DNA from 4 places in the Mesorhizobium sp. M1348 genome. Region 3 is predicted to be linked to each of the others. Evidence: predicted binding sites of a transcription regulator. Region 3 holds the regulator's gene; each other region holds the start of a gene.
What was found. Region 3 encodes PhoB, which activates phosphate uptake and scavenging genes when phosphate is short. Its sites were predicted from a motif close to TGTCATNNANCTGTCAT; they were not measured.
Positions count from the first base shown of each region.

Region 1: a site for PhoB is predicted at 3,185-3,201, ahead of NKH13_RS21810 (ceramide glucosyltransferase). Genes of this name have one in related genera too.
Region 2: a site for PhoB is predicted at 1,603-1,619, ahead of phnC (phosphonate ABC transporter ATP-binding protein). Genes of this name have one in related genera too.
Region 4: a site for PhoB is predicted at 1,440-1,456, ahead of NKH13_RS08655 (PhoX family protein). Genes of this name have one in related genera too.

Region 1 covers NZ_JAMYLH010000014.1:23,049-27,797, forward strand. The annotation lists gene NKH13_RS21800 (2'-deoxycytidine 5'-triphosphate deaminase) at 1-416, opposite strand, end outside; SAM riboswitch at 552-629, shown strand; gene NKH13_RS21805 (O-succinylhomoserine sulfhydrylase) at 699-1,889, shown strand; gene NKH13_RS21810 (ceramide glucosyltransferase) at 1,926-3,080, opposite strand; gene apaG (Co2+/Mg2+ efflux facilitator ApaG/CorD) at 3,309-3,701, shown strand; gene NKH13_RS21820 (Hsp33 family molecular chaperone) at 3,708-4,718, opposite strand.
Region 2 covers NZ_JAMYLH010000001.1:578,010-582,758, reverse strand. The annotation lists gene NKH13_RS02940 (DapH/DapD/GlmU-related protein) at 1-308, shown strand, start outside; gene NKH13_RS02935 (DUF1868 domain-containing protein) at 860-1,570, shown strand; gene phnC (phosphonate ABC transporter ATP-binding protein) at 1,690-2,538, shown strand; gene phnD (phosphonate ABC transporter substrate-binding protein) at 2,628-3,536, shown strand; gene phnE (phosphonate ABC transporter, permease protein PhnE) at 3,703-4,659, shown strand; gene phnE (phosphonate ABC transporter, permease protein PhnE) at 4,727-4,749, shown strand, end outside.
Region 3 covers NZ_JAMYLH010000001.1:282,514-287,262, forward strand. The annotation lists gene pstA (phosphate ABC transporter permease PstA) at 1-323, shown strand, start outside; gene pstB (phosphate ABC transporter ATP-binding protein PstB) at 320-1,123, shown strand; gene phoU (phosphate signaling complex protein PhoU) at 1,156-1,863, shown strand; gene phoB (phosphate regulon transcriptional regulator PhoB) at 1,880-2,569, shown strand; gene NKH13_RS01460 (ROK family protein) at 2,579-3,823, opposite strand; gene xylF (D-xylose ABC transporter substrate-binding protein) at 4,099-4,749, shown strand, end outside.
Region 4 covers NZ_JAMYLH010000003.1:336,167-340,915, forward strand. The annotation lists gene NKH13_RS08655 (PhoX family protein) at 1-1,372, opposite strand, end outside; gene NKH13_RS08660 (hypothetical protein) at 1,572-1,910, shown strand; gene NKH13_RS08665 (phosphatase PAP2 family protein) at 1,925-2,626, shown strand; gene NKH13_RS08670 (helix-turn-helix domain-containing protein) at 2,939-3,208, shown strand; gene NKH13_RS08675 (SulP family inorganic anion transporter) at 3,390-4,749, shown strand, end outside.

The DNA of each region.
Region 1 (4,749 bases), on a different contig from region 3:
TAAAGCGGGCCTTCATAGCCGGCGGCGATCTTGTCGAACTCGTGGCCACGGTCGGTCATAACCCGGGTAAAGATATCGAGCCGCCCGGTCGAGCTCTTCGGGTTGGCCGAAGCCGAAATATGCGCGGGCAGCGCCAGGCTTTCGAGAAGCGGCACGATGTAGACGCAGCCGGTTTCCAGCACGGCACCTTCGGCGAGGTTGATCTCGTGCAGCTTCAGCCGGTCGAGCTTGTCGGCAACCCTGTGGTCCGGGCCGGGCAAGAAGGAAGCACGCACCCGCCAGGCCTTGTCGCCGAGCCTGAGGTCAAGGCTGGCCGGCTGGATCTGATCGGCATCGAGCGTGCGCGGCGATTTCAGCGCGCCCGACTGGAACAGCGCGGAAATATCCTGATCGGGAAGAATGCCTGTCTGCCGCAAGGGTCTGGCTCCGTTCGAACGCCGGGCGAGGTCTTGTACTGTCGCAGGTCCGACCGTGGACGCCTTTGGCACCTGCTTGGTACAACCCTCTTAATCATGCCGGCAATTGACGCAAGCGTGGCGCGGGTCTAAAGGTCGTTATCCCGTGGTGATTTGGCCGGTCGGCTTGCAGCCACGTTAAACAAGTCGCTAAAGGACCGTCGGGCCGCAAGGCCATATGGACCGGTTGCGACTTTCGCGACCGGTTTTTTGTTGTTTGGACCATTTTTGGTGTTGGATAGAATGATGAACAAGAAGCGCGACTGGAAGCCTCAGACCGCACTCGTGCATGCCGGGACGCTGCGTTCCGGCTTCGGCGAGACCTCCGAGGCGATGTATCTCACCCAAGGCTATGTCTACGAGACGGCGCAAGCGGCGGAAGCCCGCTTCAAGGGCGAGGAGCCGGGCTTCATCTATTCGCGCTATGCCAACCCGACCGTCGACATGTTTGAAAAACGCATGTGCGCGCTGGAAGGCGCCGAGGACGCGCGCGCCACGGCATCCGGCATGGCGGCGGTGACGGCAGCACTGCTGTGCAGCGCCAAGGCGGGCGACCATATCGTCGCGGCGCGCGCGCTGTTCGGCTCCTGCCGCTGGGTGGTCGAGACGCTGGCGCCGAAATACGGCATCGAGGCAACACTGGTCGACGGCACAGACATCGCCAGTTGGGAAAAGGCGGTCAAGCCGAACACCAAACTGTTCTTCCTGGAAAGCCCGACCAATCCGACGCTGGAGGTGGTCGATATCGCCGCCGTCGCCGCACTTGCCAACTCGATTGGCGCCAGGCTGATCGTCGATAATGTCTTCGCCACGCCCTTGCAGCAGAAACCCCTGCAGCTCGGCGCTCACATCGTCGTCTACTCCGCGACCAAGCATATTGACGGCCAGGGGCGCTGTCTTGGCGGCATCGTTCTGTCGGACAAGAAGTGGATCGACGAAAACTTGCATGACTATTTCCGTCACACCGGCCCGAGCCTCTCGCCCTTCAATGCCTGGACGCTGCTGAAAGGGCTGGAGACGCTGCCGCTGCGCGTACGCCAGCAGACGGAAAGTGCCGGCCGCATCGCGGATTTCCTCGCCGAGCGCCCGCAAGTCGCCCGCGTCATCTATCCCGGCCGCGCCGACCACCCGCAAGCGGCCGTGGTCAAGAAGCAGATGTCGGGCGGCTCGACGCTGATCTGCCTGGATGTGAAGGGCGGCAAGCAGGCGGCCTTTGCCTTCCAGAACGCACTCGACATCGTGCTGATTTCCAACAATCTCGGCGATGCCAAGAGCCTGATCACCCATCCGGCGACGACGACGCACAAGAACTTGACCGATGAGGCTCGCGCCGAGCTCGGTATCGGACCGGGAACGCTCAGGCTTTCCGTCGGCCTGGAAGATGCCAACGATCTGCTCGAAGATATCGAGCAAGCGCTGAGAGCTGCCGGATAAGGACTGGCCGAACAGAGGCGAGCGGGGATGCGCCGATCAGACGCCGGACGGGGTCTCTTCCAGCTCCGCGACGGCCTTGGTCTGGATGGTCATCACGTTGCCGCGCCAGTCGACGGCGCCGCTCAGCCATCCGCGCGCCCAAATGGCGGGAAGCATCAGGTCTCGCGCCATCATCGCCGGGATCGTGCGCGGCGACAGGTGCCATCCCTTGGCCGAGGCCAAGACGCATTCCGGCAGGTAGGCCGCGACCAGCACGGCGATGGCGGTTGCCGGCAGGCTGACGCCGGCGTCAGCCGCGGCGATCAGCGCAAGCACCAGCGGCGGCGCCGCGCCGATCAGGATTTCGGGGGCAAAGAACAGTGCAAAGGTGACGCGGCGCAGCCGCGCCCAGCGCGCCTGCCGCGACCAGATCTCGCCAAGCGTGCGCCGGCCGAGCGGCTGTTCGAAGGGCGAGGCGACAAGATTGACCCGCAGTCCGAGCCCGTTGACCAGCTTGGTCGCGGCGGCGTCCTCGGCGATCTCGGCAGCAAGCGCGCGGATGCCGCCATTGGCATCGAGCATCGGCTTGTTCCACAACATGCTCTTGCCCTGCGCGAAGCCGAGGCCGAGCGCCTCTCCAGCGTACTGCCAGCGTGCCTGCAGCGTGTTGAGAAAGGCGCATTCGACCTCCCCCCAAAATCCGTCCGGCCGCGAGCCGATCGGCGTCGAGCAGACGAGGCCGGTATCGGGCCGCCATGCCGCCATCAGCTGTTGGACATAATCGCTCGGCATAAGCACGTTGGAATCGGCAAGGATGACCCAGCGATAATGGGCCGCCTCCCAACCCTTCACGCAATTATTGAGTTTTGGATTGCCGCTGATGCGGTCGTCACCGACTAGAAGGCGGGCGCGAATAGCTGGAAACCGCGCCATTGCGGCGGTGATCGGCTTGACCACCGGGTCATCGGCATGGGCGACGCAGAAGATGAGTTCGTAGCGCGGCCAGTCGAGGGAGAAGGCGCGCTCCAGAGTCTCTTCGGCAAACGGCTCGACGCCGCGCGCCGGGACGACGATCGATACCGGCGGCGCGTCGGCCGCGGGCGGTGCAATCCTGGCTGGTCGCTTCAGCTTCAGCGAAGCTAACAGGATGCTGGCGAGATTTGAAAGAAGGAGGGCTATGGAAAGGAGGGCGGCTGCGAATGTCGGTTCCATCGAGATCTGGTCACTCCAGAAATGCCGGCCGCATGACGGCCGTTTTCAACAATTCGACAAAACGCTGAGTCGCCCGGCACAAGCCTGCACACCAACATTGTCATGTGTCACTCAAATGACATTGTTTTTCGGCACCTGCGCTTGAGATCGGGCAAGAAGATGCCGCGCATCGTTGACCAAACTGCGCTGAGCATCGAAAGTTCCATCTACATTGCTTTGGAGCAGTTTATGTACAGCGCCGTCACCCGCAACATCGAAGTGCAGGTCAGGCCGTTCTATCTGGAGGATCACTCTGACCCGCCGCAAAACCGCTATGTCTGGGGCTACCAGGTGACCATCGACAACCAGTCGGATGAGTTCGTGCAGCTTCTATCACGCTACTGGCACATTACCGACGGCACCGGCAAGGTCGAGGAAGTGCGCGGCCCCGGGGTCGTCGGCGAGCAACCCGGACTCAACCCCGGCGACAGCTATCAGTATACGTCTGGATGCCCGCTCTCGACCCCATCCGGCATCATGGTCGGGCACTACACAATGCGCAACAAACGGGGTGAGACCTTCGACGTCGCCATCCCCGCCTTCTCGCTCGATTTGCCGGGCACGCGGCGCACCGTCAATTGAGGGCCGTCATCCGGCCGCTGCAAACTCCGCCGGGTCGAAGTCATATTGCTTCGAGCAGAATTCGCAGGCGACGTGAATGCTGCCATCCTCGGTGCTGTCCCTGATCTCCTCGGCGGAAAAGCCTTCGAGGATGCCGCGGATCTTCTCCCTCGAGCATGAGCACTGGTCGGCAACCGGCACGCCGCCGAAAACGCGGACGCCATGCTCGTGGAAAAGCCGGTAAAGCAGCCGTTCGGCGCCGATCGTCGGATCGATCAGCTCGGTCGGTTCAATGGTACCAAGCAGCGCCAGCAGCTCCTGCCAGGAATTGTCGGTCGGGTCGTGGATTTCCTCACGCGGATCGCCGTCGCCACCGGGAAGGTCGGGTACGCGCATGCGCTCCGCCGACTGCGGCAGGAATTGTGCCAGCAGGCCACCGGCCCGCCATTGCTCGCGGGCACCGCCGACGCCGGGCGTCAGAAGCTTGGCAACCGAAAGCCGGAGGTCGGTCGGAATCTGCTCCGACTGGCGGAAATAGGTGCGTGCGGCATCTTCCAGCGTGACGCCGTCGAGTTGGACGATGCCCTGGTAGCGTTGCGTGTGAGCGCCCTGGTCGATGGTCAGCGCCAGGACGCCGCTGCCGAGCAGAGTCTGCGGTGACGTCTCGCCGGCAGAAGTCAAAGCCTGCAGCCGGTCGGCATCGAAGCGGGCATAAGCGCGCAGCGCGTGCGGCGTGGAGAAATCCGCGACCAGCATGTCGACCGGCCCGTCGGTGCGGGTCTGCAGAATGAACTTGCCCTCGAACTTCAGCGAAGTTCCGAGCAGTACAGTTAGCACACAGGCTTCGGCCAGTAGTCGGGCGACCGGCTCGGGATAGTCGTGGCGGCTGAGAATAGCGTCGAGCATCGACCCGAGCTGGACGGTGCGGCCGCGCACGTCGAGCGGGCCGACCTCGAACGGCACGACATGGTCGTCGCCGGCGTAGCCGAATTCGCCGAGCTTGGGTTTATGTTCAGCCAATTGATGAGTTTCCAACATGACAAAGCTCCGGGGCGCGGCGATGCCGCCC
Region 2 (4,749 bases), 300 kb from region 3:
GCCGCGCCAAACGCGTCACCATCGGCCACGACACCTGGCTCGGTCACGGCTCGACCATCCTGCCCGGCGTCACCGTCGGCGATGGCGCGGCGGTCGGTGCCGGGGCGGTCGTCTCGAAGGATGTGGCCCCCTACACCATTGTCGGCGGCGTACCGGCCAAGCCGATCCGCGAACGCTTCGACCGCCGCACTGCGGAACGCTACCAGGCGCTCGCCTGGTGGGACTGGGATCACGCCCGGCTGCGCGCCACGCTCGACGATTTTCGGGAACTGTCGGCCAATCAGTTTTTGGAGAAGCATGGGGGTTGACGCCCCGAATAAGTCAGCCGCTCAGGCAAATGTCCAAAATAATAGAAAGAAATCCTAACGTGATTAGAATAGCAACACCAGTCTGATTTAACCTGATAAGTTCTATAAATTTTTTGTCATAACCAATATCTACAAGTGATTTTTGTTTTTCTTCAATCTTATTTGCGAAATTTATCGTAACTAACGCGATTAAAAAAATGAGAATCATTAGAATAATGGCCGCGTCGCGCCCATTTCCATAATTGTACAAGTATCCCGATATTGGATGGTTCAAGCTACCAACCCGATATACGGACATCAAAACCAGGGCCACTGTGAAACTTATCGCAGCGACTACCCCTGCAGCATACAGCCGCAACCACTGGCGCCAACGTAGCAATTAGGAAGCCTCTCTTTGATACGGATTTGAATCTTTATTTCAATCTTGATGATGTGCAACCCCGGCAGAATCGCTTGGCGAATCCTGCCTTTGATATTCTACTTCTTGGCACGGTTTTCATGTCCCTGACACATCGTCGGGGCAGGACGCGGCCTTTCCTCTGGAGATCGCAATGCCTGTTTCAGTCAAACCTTCGCTCGCCGGATTCTTTGCCGGCACCAACCCGACCCCTCCGCTGCATCTCGGCAGGCGCTACGACACCTCTGGTAATTTTCTCAACGAGCCCGGCAACACGGTCGTCTGCCATCTCGTCAATGGCTCGGCTTCAGAAGCGGGGGTCATCGAGGTGCGTGAGCGGATGCGCGCGATGCCCGATGCCGACCGGCTGGCCTTCACGCCGGTCTCCAGCCTGCACATGACGCTCTTCCAGGGCATCATCGAACATCGCCGCCGCCTTCCCTACTGGCCGCAGGACGTGCCCCTCGACACCAGCATCGACGCCATGACCCGCCTCTATCTGGAACGCCTGAACGGCTTCAAAGGCTGCGGTGCTTTCAACGTCAGGGTCGTTGAAATCGTACCGACTGGCCTGACCGTCGCCGGCGCTTCCACCGAGGACCGGCGCGTTATGCGTTCCTGGCGCGATGCCCTGTCGGTGCCGTTCGGATACCGGCATCCCGACCACGACAACTATGTGTTCCACATCACCTTCGCCTACCCGATTCGGCGCCTGGACGACGACCGGGCATCCGCATGGCAGGATCTGTTCGATGACTGCCTGTCGCTCCTTGCGCATCAGGCACCGGTGATCGAGCTGCGACCACCGGCTTTCTGCAGCTTCAGCGACATGAAGCATTTCGAGGAGCTTGTTGTGCTGGGTTGATCGCGCTGCGAGGCTGTGGGCGGTAACAAAACTGACATCAATCCGACACCGCAGGTTCATGCGGCTGCGCTAGCGAGAGTTAACAGACCTTCAATTGCGACTGGACTGGAGCCTGCACCATGTCAGCTACGCTCGAAATCCGCGGCGTCACCCGACGGTTCGGCAAGAACACCGCCGTCAGCAATGTTCACATCTCCATTCCGCAAGGCCAGATGGTCGGCATCATCGGCCGCTCCGGCGCCGGCAAATCGACGCTTCTGCGCATGATCAACCGCCTCATCGATCCGAGCCAGGGATCCATCCTGTTCGACGGCGTCGAGGTCTCCGGGTTGCGCGGCTCGCCGCTCCGGCGCTGGCAGCGCGACTGCGCCATGATCTTCCAGCAATTCAACCTGGTGCCGCGCCTCGACGTGCTGACCAATGTGCTGCTCGGCCGGCTCAACCACCGTTCGACCCTGTCCAACCTGTTCGGCATGTTTTCCCGCGGCGAATGCGCCGAGGCGGTTGCAGCTCTCGAGCGCCTCGACATCGCCCGCACCGCGCTGCAGCCTGCTGGCACCCTTTCCGGCGGCCAGCAGCAGCGCGTTGCGATTGCGCGTGCCATGATGCAACAGCCGAAGGTGTTGCTCGCCGACGAGCCGATCGCCTCGCTCGACCCGCTCAACGCCAAGGTGGTGATGGATTCGCTGCAGGACATCAATTTGCGCGAAGGCATCACCGTCATCACAAATCTCCATACGCTTGATACGGCCCGCAACTATTGCAACCGCATCGTCGGCATGGCCGCCGGCAAGGTGGTCTTCGACGGCCCGCCCGAAGACCTCAACCGCGAGGCCGTGCGCATGGTCTACGGCGCCGACAGCAATGGCGCCGAAATCTCCGAGGCCATCACCTCGACCAGTGTCGCCGTCAAACAGAAGATCGCTGCATCCGCCGGACCGCTCGAGCCAGCGTTTCCTGGTTGCTGAGAACGGCCTGATCGCTCGCCCGCGTCAAAGGCACCCGTCAAAAATTCGAACGCTACCGGCGCGAGGCCGGGACCAACAGGAGAGAGATAATGTTCAGGAAGATGGTTTTCGGTGCGGTTTCATTGCTCGCCATCGCAGCAAGTGCTGCTCACGCCCAGGATATCAAGGAATTCCGCGTCGGCATTCTCGGCGGCGAGAACGAAGCGGACCGGCTGCGCAACTTTCAGTGCCTCGCCGATCATCTGAAGACCGAATTCGGTTTCGAAAAGGTCTCGCTGTTCCCGGCTGCCGACTATGATGGCGTCATCCAGGGCCTGCTCGGCGGCACGCTCGATTTCGCCGAGCTTGGCGCGTCAGGCTATGCCAGCGTCTATCTCAAGGATCCGAACGCCGTCACCCCGATCCTCACCACCCAGCAGACCGACGGCGCGACCGGTTATTATTCGATTGGCCTGGCGCTGAAGTCGTCCGGCATCACCGACATCAAGTCGGCAAAGGGCAAGAAGCTCGGCTATGCCGACCCGGATTCGACCTCCGGCTATCTGATCCCGCTGACCCAGATCCCGAAGGACACCGGCGCTTCGAACGAAACCTTCTTCGCCTCGACGCAGTTCAATGGCGGTCACGAGAACAACGTTCTCGCCGTCCGCGACGGCAAGGTCGACGTGGCGGTTGACGATTCTTCCGGCATCGGCGACTTCAAGAACGGTTACACGTCCGGCACCTTCCACAAGGAAGTCGCCAAGGGCGCCGTCGACCCCAACGACTTCGTCGAAGTCTGGCGTTCTGGCCTGATCCCGAACGGCCCGCTGGTCGTGCGCACCGCGCTCGGCGGCGATATGACCGCCAAGCTCGCCAACTTCTTCACCAGCCTGCCGGCCAAGGACAAGCCCTGCTTCGAGGCCATCGAAGGCGGCGATTTCACCGGCTACGTTCCGGTGAAGCCGGACTTCTACAGCGTCATCGTCGAAGCCCGCAAAGCCGCGATCGGCGGCTGACGACAATTGCGGAAAGGGCGGCGTCCATTAGAGCGACGTGCGTCCACTTGGACGCACAAAGTACGCTCTAACACTTAGATGCCGCATCGTGCTTTCCGAAAGTCGAACTTCGACTTTCGGGCCGATGCGGTCGCCGCCCTTTTTGCGTGTCCGCTCGTGACCCCGTATGACCTTCGCCGCTACAATTCGTTCAGACGCGGTCCGGCAGGCAGCAGACGCCTGGCGACGCCAGACGTCCTTGCGCCGGTTCTACACGGCGCTCGGCATCGGCTTACTGCTTGTCGCCATGTGCACAGCCATGTGGTTCGCCGACGAGGCCAATGCGGGGCATTTCTTCGATCGGCTACCGCACATACTGGATTTCCTTAGTTGGCTTGTTCCCAAGGACTGGAACGACGTCTGGCGGGCGCTGTTCGACATCGCATCGCCGCACGACAAGGGCAGCCAGGAGTTCAATTTCCCGCTTGGTCGCGTCTATCTCTGGGGCGGCTTTTATCTACCCGAATATTTCGAGCTGATGCTCACCACGCTTAACGTGGCGCTGGTTTCCACTTTCATCGGCTTTGTCTTTGCGGTGCCCTTTTCCTTCATCGCCGCGCGCAACTTGACGCCCAGTCCGGTGCTCAGGCTCGTCGTCAAGCGCTTCATGGAACTGCTTCGCGCCTTCCCGGAGATCGTCATTGCCGGCCTGTTCGCAGCCATCCTCTCGACCGGCCCGGTCGCGGCCATCATCGCCATCGGCCTGCATTCGATCGGCGCCCTCGGCAAGCTCTTCTACGAGATCAATGAAAACATCGACATGCGCGCCGAAGAAGGCCTGCGCGCGGTCGGCGCCAACTGGTTCGAGCGCGTGCGCTTTGCCGGCCTGCCGCAAGTGCTGCCCAATTTCATGTCCTACACGCTGCTCAGGATCGAGATCAATGTGCGTATCTCGACCATTATCGGCGCGGTCGGTGGTGGCGGCATCGGCGAGGAACTGAAGCTCTCCATCTCGCGCGGTTTCGGCGCCAAGACGCTGGCATTGGTGCTGCTGCTGTTCACGACGATCTTCCTCGTCGACCAGTTTTCCGCCTGGCTACGCCGCAAGCTCGTCGGTGAGCAGGCATTCATGATGGGCGCCTGACCATGATCCCAAAAAGTGGATTCCGGTTTTTGGAAAAGATCATGGCAAATCAACAAGAAGACTGCCCATGGCCGCAATGACCGCCGATGA
Region 3 (4,749 bases):
TCGGCGCGCCGCGCTGGGTGGTGATCCGTTCGGTCGCCTATCGCGCCGCATTGTCCGGCATCGTCACCGGTATATTGCTGGCGATAGCACGCATTTCCGGCGAGACGGCGCCGCTGCTCTTCACCGCGCTCAACAACCAGTTCTGGAGCAGCAATATCAACGCGCCGATGGCCAGCCTGCCGGTGACCATCTTCCAGTTCGCTCTCAGCCCTTACGAGGAATGGCAGCAGCTGGCGTGGACCGGCGCACTCATAATCACCCTGACGGTTCTGGGCTTGAGCATCCTCGCCCGCAGCCTTACCGGACGCAGAGAGGACAGATGACACAGATGTTGTCCCCGGACATGACGATGACCGAAACGGTCGCCGAGAAGACGAAGATCGAGGTCAAGAACCTCAACTTCTACTACGGCCAGAGCAAGGCGCTGAAGGACATTAGCCTGTCGCTGCCCGAGCGCAGTGTCACGGCCTTCATTGGGCCTTCGGGCTGCGGGAAATCGACGCTGCTGCGTGTGTTCAACCGCATCTATGAGCTCTACCCGAAACAGACAGCCGAGGGCCAGGTGCTGCTCGACGGCAAGAATATTCTCGACCGGTCGCAGGATCTCAATCTGCTGCGCACCAAGATCGGCATGGTGTTCCAGAAGCCGACGCCGTTCCCGATGTCGATCTACGAGAACATCGCCTTCGGCGTCAGGCTCTACGAGAATCTCGGCAAGTCCGAGATGGACGGCCGCGTCGAACAGGCGTTGAAGCGCGCCGCGCTGTGGAGCGAGGTCAAGGACAAGCTCAACGCCAGTGGCTTGAGCCTGTCCGGCGGCCAGCAGCAGCGGCTCTGTATCGCCCGCACCGTGGCCGTGAAGCCGGAAGTCATTCTGCTCGACGAACCGGCTTCGGCGCTCGACCCGTTGTCGACGGCCAAGATCGAGGAACTGATCGACGAATTGCAAGCCGACTACACGATCGTCATCGTCACTCACAACATGCAGCAGGCGGCGCGCGTGTCGCGCCAGACCGCCTTCATGTATCTGGGTGAGCTGGTCGAGTTCGACCGGACCGAGAAGATCTTCACGTCGCCCCGCGAGAAGCGCACGCAGGACTACATCACCGGCCGCTTCGGCTGAGCCGTTCCGATCATGCATATGAGGACAGGACCATGGGCGAACACACAGTCGCTTCTTTCGACGAGGATCTCGAGCAGATCAGCAAGCTGATCCGCGACATGGCCGACCTCGCCGGTTCGATGGTCGGCGGGGCGACCAAGGCCCTGTTGAATTCCGACAACGTGCTGGCGCAACGCGTCGTTTCCGACGACGCCATCATGGATGCGCGTCAACGCGAACTGGACGATCGCGCCATCACCCTGATCGCCAAACGCCAGCCGATGGCCCACGATCTTCGCCATGTCGTCGGAGCGATCCGTATGGCCGGCGACCTCGAACGCATCGGCGACCTTGCCAAGAACATCGCCAAGCGTGTGAGTGCGGTCGGCCTCAGCGTCACGCCGCGCGACCTGTCGCATTCCATCGACGCGATGGCGCAGCTGGTGCTCATCCAGGTGCAGGGCGTCATTGAGGAATATGCCGCAGGCGATGCGGCCGCGTTGGCCAAGCTGCGTGCCGCAGACGAGCGCATCGACGTCAAATACACGTCCGTGTTCCGCGAGCTGTTGACCTACATGATGGAAGATCCGCGCAACATCACCGCTTGCACGCATCTGCTGTTCTGCGCCAAGAATCTGGAGCGGATCGGCGACCATGTCACCAACATCGCCGAAAATGCGTATTATGTGCTGACCGGCGAGCAATTGCCGGTCAATCGTCCGAAGCAGGACGAAACGACAATGTCCGCGCCGGTGACATGATGGGGGTGCCCAGCCGATGATCGCACCACGCATAATGGTGGTGGAGGACGAGGAGCCGTTGGGTGTGCTGCTCCGCTACAATCTCGAATCCGAAGGCTACCAGGTCGAGGTGGTGACACGCGGCGACGAAGCCGAGATCCGTTTGCAGGAGAATGTGCCCGATCTTCTGGTGCTCGACTGGATGATACCAGCGGTTTCCGGCATCGAGCTCTGCCGCCGGTTGCGGGTGCGCCCCGAAACCGAGCGGCTGCCGATCATCATGCTGACCGCGCGCGGCGAGGAGAGCGACCGGGTGCGCGGTCTTTCGACCGGCGCCGACGACTATCTGGTCAAACCATTTTCGACACCGGAATTCATGGCCAGGGTCAAGGCGCTGCTGCGGCGCGCCAAGCCGGAAGTGTTGTCAAGCGTGCTGAAGGTCGGCGACATCGTGCTCGATCGCGAATCGCACAGGGTCTATCGCAAGAAGAGCGAAATCAGGCTCGGGCCGACCGAATTCCGGTTGCTCGAGTTCATGATGCGGCATCCGGGCCGCGTCTTCTCGCGCAGCCAGTTGCTCGATAATGTCTGGGGCGAGACGATCTATATCGACGAACGCACCGTCGACGTGCATGTCGGCCGGCTGCGCAAAGCCGTCAACAACGGCCGCATGCCTGATGTCATCCGCACCATCCGCGGTGCCGGCTACGCGATCAGGGAAGATTGATCCGCCGGGTCAGGCCACGTTCTTTCTGACGCGGGGCCTCATTTGCGCGCCCGGCGCGAAAATCTCCTGGTCGACGAAGCTTAACGCCCGCATCGCACAGCCTTCGCGGATCAGCGGCAATTCGTTCGGCTCGGTATCGAAGGAGATCGAACCCGAATGCTGGCCGCCGGCGGTCTGGGCGATGGCCTGGCGCAAGGCCGGCTCGATCAGATCGAAGGCGGCGGCACTGGCGCCGACCATCGCGACCGGTGCCGGATCGATCAGCGCGAACAGCGAGCCGAGACCGAAACCCAGCGCCTCGCCGGCCTTGCGGTAGGCCTCGCGTTCCGGCCCATCCTTCTCGCGCGCCCGGGCCGCCAGCGCGCGCATGTCGGCGTCGCTGACGTCGGCGATGGGTTCGCTGTCTTCGCTCATCTGCCTGGCGTTGCGCCAGATGGCGTAGTTGCCGGCATAGGCCTCGATGCAGCCGCGCCGCCCGCATCGGCAGAGCGCGCCGCCCGGACGATGGATCATGTGGCCAAACTCGCCGCCGGAGGAATGCGTGCCGGTGAACAGCTCGCCCTTCAACACCAGCCCCATGCCGATGCCGTGCGAAAGCAGGATGGCGATGAAGTCGTCGCGATAGCGATCCGGATCGCGCCAGCGCAAAGCCACCGCCATCATATTGCAGTCGTTCTCCACCGTGGCCGGGATGCCGAATTGATCTTCCAGCATATCGGCAAAGGCGATGTCCGTCTGCGGCGTGATCGGCGACCACAGCATGGCGCGTGCAGGGGAGTCGGTAATGCCCTGAATCGCCAGGGCGATGCGGGCGACACTGCGGACGTCAAGGTCTGGATCCTCCAGCCGGCGCCGGACGACGGCCATGCATTCGCGGATCAGCTCGTCGCGCGGCATGGTCAGCGTGTCCAGCCGGCGCTGTTCCTCGGCTACGACGTGTCCCGCATAGTCGATGATGGCGGCCGACAGGAAATTGAGCGACAACACCACGGTCAGCACCGCCGCCGCTTCCGGGTTGAGGGCGAGGCCGACCTGCGGACGACCGCGTTTCAACGAAACGGGCTCGCTTGCCTTGCTCTCGGCGAGGATGCCTTCCCGTATCAGGTCGGAGGAGATCGCCGATATGGTCGAATGGCTGAGGCCGGTGGCTGCGGCGATCTCCGTACGCGATGGCTGGCCAACCCGGCGGACTGCCGAGATCACCATCGCCCGGTTGCGCCGGCGCAAATCGTCATGGCGGATTCCGACCGACATCGTTTTGCTTTCCTCCCGGTTGCCGCGGCCGCTCATGAACCGGAAGCCGTCGGTAATGTCCGACAAATAGTGTCGGATGCAGGCAAATAGTGTCAGATGCAGGTGGCGCTGTCATCGTTTATTCCGACGCTCGAAAAAACTCTCAGACTCATCAAAATCCATCAGAATCGATGTTGACAGCAGCCGGAGATCGGGCCAGTATTTTTTCGAGGCTCGAAAAAATTAGCTGGTCTTTGGGCCAATGGTCACGCCGTACGCGGCGCAGGGAGGATATGATGAAGAAATTCACGACCGCCATTCTGGCGGGTGTCGCCATGACGCTGGCGCTGGCGTCGGTGGCGCAGGCTAAAGACAAGGTCATCGGCGTTTCCTGGTCGAACTTCCAGGAAGAGCGCTGGAAGACCGACGAGGCCGCAATGAAGGCGGCCATCGAGGCCGCCGGCGACAAGTATATTTCCGCCGACGCACAGTCCAACCCCGGCAAGCAGCTCACCGACGTCGAGAGCCTGATCTCGCAGGGCGCCAACGCACTGATCATCCTGGCGCAGGACGCCTCGGCCATCGGGCCGGCCGTGCAAAAGGCGCTGGACGAAGGTATTCCGGTTGTCGGCTACGACCGGCTGATCGAGAACAAGGACGTCTTCTACCTGACCTTCGACAACAAGGAAGTCGGCCGCATGCAGGCCCGCGAAGTGTTCAAGGTGAAACCGGAAGGCAACTACGTCTTCATCAAGGGCTCGGGCGCCGATCCGAATGCCGATTTCCTGTTTGCCGGTTCGATGGAAGTACTGAAGGACGCAATAGACAGCGGCAAGATCAAGAATGTCGGCGAGGCCTATACCGACGGCTGGCTGCCGGCCAACGCCCAGAAGAACATGGAACAGTTCCTGACCGCGAACGACAACAAGGTCGATGCAGTGGTCGCG
Region 4 (4,749 bases), on a different contig from region 3:
TGGGCTGGATGTCTTCCGGACGGTCCATCTTGGTGGCGCCGAGCAGGTCGGCGGCGCGGCGCGTTTCGATCAGCACGTCGGCCTGGCTGGCAAAGCCGTTCTCCGCCGTCAGCGGCCCTTGGCCGAAGACGATCGGCAACCATTCGACCGAACCGTCCTCGGCAAACTTGCCGACATGCAAGGTGCCATCGTCGAGCAAATCCTTGTTTCCAGCGCGGTCGTCCGGATTGAATTTGCCTGTGGTGACGAACTTATAGACGTAGTCGAAGCGCTCATCGTCGCCGAGATAGAAGACGACACGGCCATCCTTGGCGACGATCGACTCGGCGCCCTCATGCTTGAAGCGGCCCATCGCGGTGCGCTTCCTCGGCACCGAAGTCGGATCCTGAACGTCGACCTCGACGATCCAGCCGAAGCGGTTCGGCTCGTTTGGCTCCTTGCCGATGTCGAAACGGTCGTAATGCGCTGCCCATTCATAGGCACCTTCGGGAATGCCGAGGCGCTTGTAATTGGCGGCTTCCTTATGGCTCTGCGGCAGCTCGCCCGAGAAATAGCCGTGGATGTTCTCCTCGGCCATGACATAGGTGCCCCATGGCGTGACGCCGCCGGCGCAGTTGTTGACAGTGCCGATGACTTTGGTGCCGCTCGGGTCGGCGCTGGTCTTGACGCGGTCGTGGCCGGCGACGGGGCCGGAGAGCTCGATCTCGGTGTTGGAGGTGATGCGGCGGTTGAGCTTGCCGTCGCGAACGACCTGCCATTTGCCTGATATCTTGCGGATCTCGACAATGGTGCCGCCATGCGCGGTCATCTCGACGTCGACTTGTTCCTTGCTGAGAGGCGCCTGCTTGGCTTTGCCGTCGACGATGGTGACGAGGCCCGAAAACATCAGGTGCGGATTGGTGTATTCGTGGTTGACCACCAGCAGGCCGTGCTCGGCCGAGCCGTCGATCGGGATATAGCCGACATAGTCGTTGTTGTAGCCGAATTGTCTGGCCTGGGCCTCCGCCGACTGTTTTGTCGGATCGAATTCCGGCGAATCGGCGAACAGCGGATCGCCCCAGCGCAGCAGCACATCGGCGTCATAGCCGGGTGCGACGTGATGCTTGTCGTCGATGCCGGCCTCGAGCTCGTCGAAAGCGAAGGCGGAGCCTTCGGCGGCGCGGGCGTTGTCGGCGGTGATCAGCGCCAGCGGGCTGACGGTAGCGGCTATGGCCGAGACGGCAAGCGAGCCCTTGAGGAAGCCGCGGCGCGAGAACCGCGCGGCGATGATTTCACCCATGGTGCGGTTGTCGGTGGGATTGGCTCCTGGCCCGTCGTTTTCCTCGAGCAGGCTGGTGCGGAAATGGGCGTCAGGGGAGCGATGTTCGGTCATAGGGGCATGCCTCTGGCTGGATGGATTGCTGGAGCGTGTTGCCTGGCCAGTCCGGTATCGCCGGCAGGTCACAGTTTGATGACATGCCGGCTAATTACCACTGCGATTTTGTATCCAGCATCGGCCCCGCTTGACCGCGACCGGCGCTTCGGAAACAAGAGCTGCGGTGGGCGTAGGACCGCATCGGGAGGAACAAAAAGTGAGTTTCTGGGGACTTGGGCAGCTCTGCGTTTCGACGGTGATCTTCCTGCTGGCGGCGATGGCTGCCAAACAGTGGGGGCTGGCGCCGAGCCTCGGCAAGATCGTGCTGACGTTGGCGCTCTATTCGCTCGGCAATCTGATCATGCTGAGGCTGATCCGTGAATTCGGCATGTCGGTGTCGTTCAGCCTGTCAGCGGTGATCCAGCTGGTGTCGGTGAATGTGGTGGCGCTGGTCTTCTTCGGCGAGCGCGTCAATGCCTTGCAGGCGACCGGCATTGTGCTTGCCATCGCAGCTGTGGCGCTGATCACGCTCGGGCCCTATCTGCAAAGGCTGTAACTGCGATCGGGCCGATGAAGAAGACCGCAAGCAGACTGCGCAACTGGCTGGAGTTCCCGGTTCTGCTGGCCGGGCTGATCATTGCCGGCGGGCTGTGGGGGTTCGAGGAGCTGATGGAGATGGCGCGGGCCACCACGCCGCATGCCTTCGATACCGAAATCCTGCTCGCCTTCCGCAAGGCCGGCCAGCCCGACAATCCGATCGGACCGGCGTGGCTGGAAGGAGCGATGCGCGACATCACCAGCCTCGGCAGCGCCAGCGTGTTGGTCCTGATTACCGCGGCAATGATCGTCTATCTGCTCCTCATACGCAGGCCAGGCGCGGCGCTTCTCATGTTCGTCGCGGTAGCGGGTGGCCAGGTCCTGTCAAGCGTGCTCAAGTTCGATATAGACCGGCCGCGCCCCGATCTGGTCTCGCATCTCGCCGACGTGGCATCGCTTTCGTTTCCGAGCGGCCACGCCATGCTGTCGGCGGTGACATATTTGACGCTGGGCAGCATGGCGGCGCGGTTTTTGCCCGGGCGGACAACGAAGATCTATGTGCTCGGGCTGGCGGTGCTGACGACGGTGGTGGTCGGCATCAGCCGCATCTATCTCGGCGTCCACTGGCCGTCCGACGTATTGGCCGGCTGGTGCGCCGGCTTTGCCTGGGCGATGCTGTGCTGGCTTGCGGCCCGGTTCCTGCAGCGACGGCTCGGGCGGGCCGGCGGCACCTGACTCATGTCAGTCGATTTGCGGTCAAATCAGCCTGTTGATCAGGCCATGGCCGCAGCCTGCCAGCAGGAAAACCATCGACAGCAAGGCTGTCGAGGTCGCCAACGCTTTGAATATCTTCACCTGCTCATCCTTTTTGAGTCGTCGCCTGTGAAATCGGGATCGCAATGGATGTCCCGCCAAACGATGCCGTAGCATGCTAGCGCATCGGCTGGCAAAGAGTGCTGCATGTTTCACATATGCAAGATGATGCTTGAACCATCATAATGAAGGTATTATACGTGATACCGCAGATTCAGACGGGGGTTTTGGCCGATGATCACTGCCGCGCAGATGCGTGCCGCGAGGGCGCTGGCCGGCATCGATCAGAAGACGCTCGCCGAGCGCGCCGGGGTTTCGCTTCCAACCATTCAGCGCATGGAAGCGAGCGACGGCGTGGTCCGGGGCGTGGTCGATACGCTGATGAAGGTCATCCAGGCCCTTGAAGAGGCCGGGGTCGAGCTGATCGGCGAGAACCAGGCGAGCGAGCGTGGCGGCAGGGGCGTTCGCCTCAAGCCTGTCACGCCGCAGAACCCGCAGGGCTGATGGTACTGCCGCATCGCCGAAAATCAAATTCGATTTTCGGATAGTCCGATGCGCCGTTCAAAAGTGTTGGAGCGTATCTGTGCGCCCATTTGGACGCACGCCGCTCCAAGTCGCGACGGCGACCGCCGACAGTCCTGCCGACGATCCCGCCGCCTCCTTGGTTTCATGGGGAAGGCACTCGATGGATCAGACCCGGCGGGCAGCGCATCAACCGGCACGCCCGACATTTTCCGAACTGTTCACGCCGAAGCTGGTGACGGTGCTGCGCGAGGGCTATACGCTCGCGCACTTCAAGGCCGATGCCATTGCCGGGCTGACTGTCGCCATCGTAGCGCTGCCGCTGTCGATGGCAATTGCCATTGCTTCAGGCGTGACGCCGGAACGCGGGCTCTACACCTCGATCATCGGCGGCTTCCTGGTCTCGGCGCTTGGCGGCAGCCGTTTCCAGATCGGCGGCCCGGCCGGCGCCTTCATTGTGCTGGTGGCTGCGACAGTGGCGCGGGTTGGCGTCGACGGCTTGCTGCTGGCGACGATGATGGCCGGCCTGTTCCTGCTTGCCATCGGCTATCTCAGGCTTGGCACCTACATCAAGTTCATCCCCTATCCAGTGACCGTCGGCTTCACCGCCGGCATCGCCGTCATCATCTTCTCCGGCCAGATCGTCGAACTGTTCGGGCTGAAGCTCGCCGGCAAGGAACCGGGGCCGCTGGTGCCGAAGCTGATGGCCATCGGCGAGGCGGCCGGAACGATCAACCTCGCCGCAACCGCGGTGGCGGCACTGACCATCATCACCATTGCGATGTTGAAGCGGTTTCGGCCGAAGTGGCCGGCCATGCTGATTGCCATCGGACTGGCATCCCTCGTCGTTGCATTGCTCGCCATGCCGGCCGAGACGATCGGCACGCGTTTCGGCGGCATCCCGCGCAGCCTGCAATGGCCGGCCTTCCCGCCGCTTAGCCTCGACAGGATAATCGACGTGCTGCCGGACGCCATCGCCTTTGCGCTGCTCGGGGCGATCGAATCGCTGCTGTCGGCCGTCGTCGCCGACGGCATGACCGGAAGGCGGCATCGCTCCAATTGCGAGTTGGTGGCGCAAGGCTTCGCCAATGTCGCCTCCGCTCTGTTCGGCGGCATCTGCACTACCGGAACCATTGCCCGCACCGCGACCAATGTGCGGGCCGGCGCGCATGGACCGGTTTCAGGCATGATGCACTCGGCCATCCTGCTTGCCCTGATGCTGGTGGCAGCACCGCTGGCCAGCTATATCCCGCTTGCAGCACTTGCCGGCGTGCTGGCGGTGGTGTGCTGGAACATGTTCGAGAAACAGGCCTTCGCCACGTTGCTGCGCGCCTCGCGCGGCGATGCGCTGGTGCTGATGGCGACGTTCCTGATCGTCATCTTCCGCGACCTGACCGAAGGCATCGTCGTCGGTTTTGCGCTGGGCTCGATCCTGTTCATCGACCGCATGGCCAAAAGCATCGCGGTGGAGGCGGACCATCAATCCTTGGTGCAGGAAGACGTCGCCGACCGCGCCAGCGCCT